One region of the Kribbella ginsengisoli genome, then DNA from elsewhere that is predicted to be linked to it. Evidence: predicted binding sites of a transcription regulator. Region 1 holds the regulator's gene; each other region holds the start of a gene.

Region 1 (2,263 bases):
CACGGCTCCCGCGGATCGAGATCTACGGCACCGAGGGCAGCCTGTCCGTCCCGGACCCGAATGGCTTCGACGGCACGGTGGAGATTGCCACTGCGACCAACCGTGACTGGACGCAACTCCCTGTAGCCGGTGGGTACGCCGGTGCCGGCCGCGGCGTCGGTGTGGCCGACATGGCTCGCGCGCTGCGCAACAACGAGCCGCACCGGGCCGATGGAGCGCTGGCATATCACGTGCTCGATGTGATGGAGTCGCTGCTCGAGTCTGCGGCTCAGGACCAGTCGGTGGACGTGGCGAGTACGGTCCAGCGGCCTGCCGCCGTACCTTTGGGGGCATCCCCGGAATTAGCCTGAGACACGGCCCACGCCGTTACGCGTCGGTAGGTGTCGTGCGGGCTCGGTAGACTGGCACTCGAAACTCGGGAGTGCCAGCCCGAGGGGCCGACGTGAGAGGGGTGGTGCGCGTGCTGGACGAACGCAAACTGGACGTGCTCCGGGCCATCGTCGAGGACTACGTGGCCACCCATGAGCCGGTCGGCTCGAAGACCCTGGTCGACCGGCACAACCTCGGCGTCTCCCCGGCCACGGTCCGCAACGACATGGCCGCGCTGGAGGAGGAGGGGTACATCACCCAGCCGCACACCAGCGCCGGCCGGATCCCGACCGACGCCGGCTACCGGCTGTTCGTCGACAAGCTGAGCACCGTCAAGACGCTGTCGCCGGCCGAGAAGAAGGCGATCTCGTCCTTCCTGGTCGGCGCGGTCGACCTGGACGACGTAGTACGGCGTACCGTCCGGCTGCTCGCGCAGATCACCCGGCAGGTCGCCATCGTGCAGTACCCGACGCTGAGCCGGTCGAGCGTGCGGCACGTCGAGGTGGTGACGATGACACCGCGGCGGCTGTTGCTGGTGCTGATCACCAGCACCGGCCGGGTCGAGCAGCGGATCGTGGAGACCCACGACGACGTCGACGAGCAACTGATCGCCGACCTGCGCTCCCGGCTGAACACGGCGCTGACCGGCCAGCGGCTGACCGACGCGGCCACCTCGCTGGAGAGCGTCACCGAGACCTTCGCACCGCCGAACCGGCCGCTGGTGGCCGCCATCGTGACGAGCTTGCTGGAGGCCTTCACGGTCGAGGGCGAGCAGCGGATCGCGGTCGGCGGCGCGGCCAACCTGACCCGCTACGGCGACGACTTCGAGCGCAACGTGAAGCCGGTGCTGGAGGCGCTCGAGGAGCACGTGATCCTGCTCAAGCTGCTCGGCGAGGCCACCAACCCGCAGACGCTGACGGTCCGGATCGGCCACGAGAACCCGTACGAAGGACTTGCCACCACCTCGGTCGTCGCCACCGGCTACGGCTCCAAGTCGGAGGCGCTGGCCACCCTCGGCATCGTCGGCCCGACCCACATGGACTATCCGAGCACGATGGGCGCTGTCCGCGCCGTCGCGCGCTACGTCAGCCAGATCCTGGCCGACTCGTGAACCACCACCACACACTGCCTACCAAGTGGCTTGGAGTATGAGCACCGATTACTACGCCGTCCTGGGCGTCAGTCGCGACGCGACACAGGACGAGATCAAGAAGGCCTACCGCAAGCTGGCCCGCCAGTACCACCCGGACGTGAACGACTCCGAGGACGCGCACCACAAGTTCCAGGAGATCGGCCGCGCCTTCCAGGTGCTCAGCGACCCGCAGAAGAAGCAGGTCCACGATCTCGGTGGTGACCCGTTCGCGAGCGGTCCGGGCGCGGGCGGCGGCGCCGGCTTCGGCCAGGCGTTCACCTTCACCGACATCATGGACGCCTTCTTCGGCCAGACCGGCGGGGCGACCCGCGGGCCGCGGCCACGCACCCGGCGGGGCCAGGACGCGCTGATCCCGCTGCGGATCGACCTCGCCGAAGCGGCCTTCGGGACGACTCGCGAGCTGAAGGTCGACACCGCGGTGCTGTGCCCGACCTGTTCCGGCTCCGGCGCCCAGGTCGGCTCCGAGCCGGTCACCTGCGAGATCTGCCACGGCCGGGGCGAGGTCACCCACACGCAGCGCTCGTTCCTCGGCGAGGTCCGGACGATGCGTCCGTGCCCGAACTGCCGCGGCTTCGGCACCACCATCCCGAACCCGTGTGTCGAGTGCGCCGGCGACGGGCGGGTGCGCTCCCGGCGTACCGTCACGGTCAAGATCCCCGGTGGCGTCGACAGCGGCACCCGGGTCCAGCTGACCGGCCAGGGCGAGGTCGGCCCGGGCGGTGGCCCGGCCGGCGACCTGTA
Region 2 (2,263 bases), on a different contig from region 1:
CGCCGACGCGGGATCGCCGACGTAGTCCGGGCCGTAGCGCCGCGGGTTGTCGCCGTACTTCAGGTTGCAGTTGGTGGAGGTGTCCTCCCAGCCGCCCGGCACCTGCACGGCCCAGCCCTTGCCGACCGGCTTCATCAGCGCGGACAGACACTGCTCCAGCCCTTTGATCTTGACCGGTGCGGCATCGGCCGTCGTGGTCGCGACCACTGCGCCGCTGATGGCCATCACGGCCGTCGCGCCGACAGTGACTGCGGTACGTAGAAATCCCATGGTGTGCCCCTCGAGTATCCGATCCCCCCTCCGGGATCGCTTGCTCGTTGAGACTGCGCCGGCTGCCCTTTTGTTCGTTGCAGTTGGTTGCAGGAAGTTGCAGCGGGTCAGAGCGGGCTGGAGCAGTTCTTGCTCCACGTGTTGGTCTTGGTGGCGTACAGGCGCCAGTTCATCGCCGAGCGGGTCTTTGGACCGTAGATGCCGTCGACGGCCAGCTTGTGGCGCCTCTGGACGGCCTTGATCACTCCACGGGTATTGCTGCCGTAGATGCCGTCCACTGTGAGCCTGTAGCCGTAGCAGTAGTTCAGGTTGCGCTGAAGGACCCGGATGGCGGTGTCCGGGTCGCCTCTGTGGTTCGAGCCCCGGAACGGGTCGTCGCCGTACATCAGGTTGCAGGTGGTGCTCGGGCTGTTCCACAGCGACGGCATCGGGATGCCCCAGCCGGTCTTGCCGATCGGTACGACCCGGGCATACAGGCACTGCGGGGTCGCGGCGGCCGCCTGGGCCGCTGCTGTCCGGGCAGCGGTCTCTGCGGCCGCGTCCTTGGCCTTGAGCTGTACTGCGGGCGCGGCGCCGCCAGGGGCCGCGTTGCCGGGGTGGCCGGAGGAGGAGTCGTGCGCGCCTTTGGCCGCGAGGCCGGCGACCGCGAACGGGCTGATCACCAGCAGTGCGATCACCACCGTCTTGCGGGTGGTCAGCTTCGGCAGTGACGGGAGGTGGAGCGCCATGGTTCTCTCCTCGGGCGGTCGGTCCCGGGGCGGCCGGGATCCCTACAGAGACGACGGTCCCACGAGCGGGCGGGGTTCGCCCAGCCCTTGATGGCAGAAAGCGTCGAGGCGGACACGGGCGGTACCTGCGTTCGCCGGTGGCGAGAATCTGGCACTCGAGTTGACCGAGTGCTAATCGCGGCCTAGATTCTTTATTGGCACTCTCCACTCGAGGGTGCCAGCGGCCCGGCCTCTGATCCCCGCGACGGCAGAGGTGGAACGGCCGCTCGCAGCACCCCTTGAACACACAAGAACTCGACCGTGGAGGTCAGCAAGTGTCGGTCACGATCAAGCCGCTCGAGGACCGTATCCTCGTTGCGCCGCTCGAAGCCGAGCAGACCACGAAGTCCGGCCTGGTGATCCCGGACACCGCCAAGGAGAAGCCGCAGGAGGGCGAGATCCTCGCCGTCGGCCCCGGCCGCATCGACGACAACGGCAACCGCGTCCCGCTGGACGTCAGCGTCGGCGACAAGGTCATCTACTCCAAGTACGGCGGCACCGAGGTCAAGTACGACGGCCAGGACTACCTGATCCTGGGCGCCCGCGACATCCTCGCAGTCGTCACCAAGTGACGATCGCTCGTTCCTGACCGACACCGCTCCGGCGCCGACTCGGCTCCGGAGCGGAGTCGTTCGGGTCGCGGGCATCATTGTTGAAACTCAGAGAGGGACTTGTTTTTTATGCCGAAGATCCTCGAGTTCGACGAGAACGCGCGGCGCGCGCTGGAGCGTGGCGTCGACAAGCTCGCGAACACGGTGAAGGTGACGCTGGGGCCCAAGGGCCGCTACGTCGTGCTGGACAAGAAGTGGGGCGCCCCGACCATCACCAACGACGGTGTCACCGTCGCGCGTGAGGTCGAGCTGGACGACCCGTTCGAGAACCTCGGTGCGCAGCTGGCCAAAGAGGTTGCCACCAAGACCAACGATGTCGCCGGTGACGGAACCACCACCGCGACCGTCCTGGCGCAGGCGCTGGTGCACGAGGGCCTGCGCGCCGTCGCCGCCGGCGTCAACCCGATGGGCCTGAAGAAGGGCATCGAGGCCGCCGTCGAGGCCGTCTCGAAGAAGCTGGTCGAGACCGCCCGTCCGGTCGACGACAAGGGCGACATGGCCCACGTCGCCACCATCTCCGCCCGTGACGCCGAGATCGGTTCGCTGATCGCGGAGGCGTTCGACAAGGTCGGCAAGGACGGCGTCATCACCGTCGAGGAGTCGAACACGTTCGGC
Region 3 (2,263 bases), on a different contig from region 1:
AGCTTGAGGCCGACCTCCTCGGAGATGACCTCACCGCCGGTCAGCACGGCGATGTCGACCAGCATGGCCTTGCGGCGGTCACCGAAGCCCGGCGCCTTGACGGCGACGGTCTTGAAGGTGCCCTTGATCTTGTTCACGACCAGGGTCGCGAGCGCCTCACCCTCGAGGTCCTCGGCGATGATCGCCAGCGGCTTGCCGGTCTGCATGACCTTCTCCAGCACCGGGACCAGGTCCTTGATGCTCGAGATCTTGCTGTTCACCACGAGGATGTACGGGTCTTCGAGGACCGCTTCCATCCGCTCGGTGTCGGTCACGAAGTACGGCGAGATGTAGCCCTTGTCGAAGCGCATGCCCTCGGTGAGCTCGAGCTCGAGACCGAAGGTGTTGCTCTCCTCGACGGTGATGACACCTTCCTTGCCGACCTTGTCCATCGCCTCGGCGATGATCTGGCCGACCTGGGTGTCGGCGGCGGAGATCGAGGCCGTGGAAGCGATCTGCTCCCGGGTCTCGACGTCCTTCGCCTGCGCCAGCAGCTGCTCGCTGATGGCGTCGACCGCCTTCTCGATGCCCTTCTTCAGGCCCATCGGGTTGGCGCCCGCGGCGACGTTGCGCAGACCCTCGCGCACGAGCGCCTGGGCCAGCACGGTCGCCGTGGTGGTGCCGTCGCCTGCGACGTCATCCGTCTTCTTGGCAACTTCCTTGACGAGCTCGGCCCCGATCTTCTCGTACGGGTCCTCGAGCTCGATCTCCTTGGCGATGGAGACACCGTCGTTGGTGATCGTGGGGGCGCCCCACTTCTTCTCCAGCACGACGTTGCGGCCCTTGGGGCCGAGCGTCACCTTCACGGCGTCGGCGAGGGTGTTCATACCCCGCTCGAGGCCACGGCGCGCCTCTTCATTGAAAGAAATCAGCTTGGGCATTCTCCGCGAGTCCTCCCGCGTCGAGTTTTTTGTTCAGCCGGCCGGATGCCCGCGACGGACGGTGTCATCGGTGCGGCGGTCACGTCCCGCCACGCCTCCGGCACCTCATCGAGGCCGTCTATGGTCACACCGTCCGGGCAGGAGCGTTATCACTCTCGCCCATCGAGTGCTAACCAAGTATTAGCACTCGACCCAAGCGAGTGCAAGCCAGGTCCCCGTCCGCAGTACGGTGCCGGCATGACTCTGGAGGTCCTCCCGGCCACCCCGGACCGCTGGCCGGACGTCGTCACGGTGATGGGTGAGCGCGGCGACCCCGCCCGCTGCTTCTGCCAGTACTTCCGCCTCCGCGGCAAGGACTGGTCCGACACCTCCCCCGCAGCCAAGCGTGACGCCCTCAGCGCTCAGGTCGCCTCGGACAGACCACCAGGCGTCCTGGCGACAGCCGACGGTACGCCGGTGGGCTGGTGCGCCGTCGCTCCCCGCTCGGCCTATCCCCGGGTCATCGCCTCCCCCAACTGGCGCGGCGGCGACCCCGACGCCTGGGTGGTCACCTGCTTCGTCGTACCGGTCGGTCACCGCCGTCAGGGGTTGGCCGGGGAGCTCCTACAGGGAGCAATCGACTTCGCCCGCACCCAGGGGGCCGCAGTACTGGAGGCCTGCGCGGTGGACCTCTCCTACTCGGGCAGGGTCCCCTCCGCTGACCTCTACCGCGGCCCACTGTCCGTCTACCTCGAGGCAGGCTTCACAGAACTCAGCCGTACGTCGCCGCAATGGGTGCTGGTCAGCAAGACGCTCTAGACCTTGGCGATGAACTTGACCTCGATCAGCTGGCCGGGGAGCGCCAGCCGGGTGACCCCGACCAGAGTGCTGGCGACCTGCGGGTCTTCCCGCCCGTATGCCGCCTTGCGCACCGGCCCCGCCGCCTCGAAGGCCGACGGTATGTCGAGCACGTAGAGCACTTCCTCGACTACATTCTCCAGTCCGGCGCCGAAGCGGCCCAGCAGCTCGGCAGCGTTCACGTAGGTCTGCCGCATCTGCTCGGCCATCCCCGAGAAGTCCGTCACCTCACCGGCCGCGTCTAGCGGCGCCGGCGCCAGCAGGTCCTCGCCGCGGTGCCCCAGCTGCCCGGAGAGGTAGATGGTGTCCCCGTGCCGAACAGCCTGCGCGTAGCCGTAGCTGCTCTCCCACGGAAGTCCGAAGCTCTCCACCTGTGTCGCGGTCATGTCTCTCCCGATCCGAAAGCTGAATATTGAATCAACCGTAGGATTCGGGTACCGCACGTCACCAGGAGCGACGATGCCAAAGGGGGCAAGGATGATGCCAGGCCTGACGGTGGCGATCCT

Evidence for each region. The regulator HrcA, encoded in region 1, represses chaperone genes, less so after heat shock. The targets are predictions, from matches to a motif close to TTGGCACTCGNNNNNNNCGAGTGCCAA.
Region 2: a site for HrcA is predicted at 1,147-1,173, ahead of groES (co-chaperone GroES). Genes of this name have one in related genera too.
Region 3: a site for HrcA is predicted at 1,101-1,127, ahead of groL (chaperonin GroEL). Genes of this name have one in related genera too.

Annotation. Positions count from the first base shown of each region.
Region 1 is NZ_BAABAA010000003.1:203,974-206,236, reverse strand. It holds gene ABD768_RS14660 (Gfo/Idh/MocA family protein) at 1-350, shown strand, start outside; gene hrcA (heat-inducible transcriptional repressor HrcA) at 461-1,480, shown strand; gene dnaJ (molecular chaperone DnaJ) at 1,518-2,263, shown strand, end outside.
Region 2 is NZ_BAABAA010000002.1:726,582-728,844, reverse strand. It holds gene ABD768_RS10780 (peptidoglycan-binding domain-containing protein) at 1-270, opposite strand, end outside; gene ABD768_RS10775 (peptidoglycan-binding domain-containing protein) at 378-998, opposite strand; gene groES (co-chaperone GroES) at 1,313-1,609, shown strand; gene groL (chaperonin GroEL) at 1,718-2,263, shown strand, end outside.
Region 3 is NZ_BAABAA010000002.1:655,117-657,379, forward strand. It holds gene groL (chaperonin GroEL) at 1-920, opposite strand, end outside; gene ABD768_RS10460 (GNAT family N-acetyltransferase) at 1,158-1,718, shown strand; gene ABD768_RS10465 (RidA family protein) at 1,715-2,143, opposite strand; gene ABD768_RS10470 (GlxA family transcriptional regulator) at 2,235-2,263, shown strand, end outside.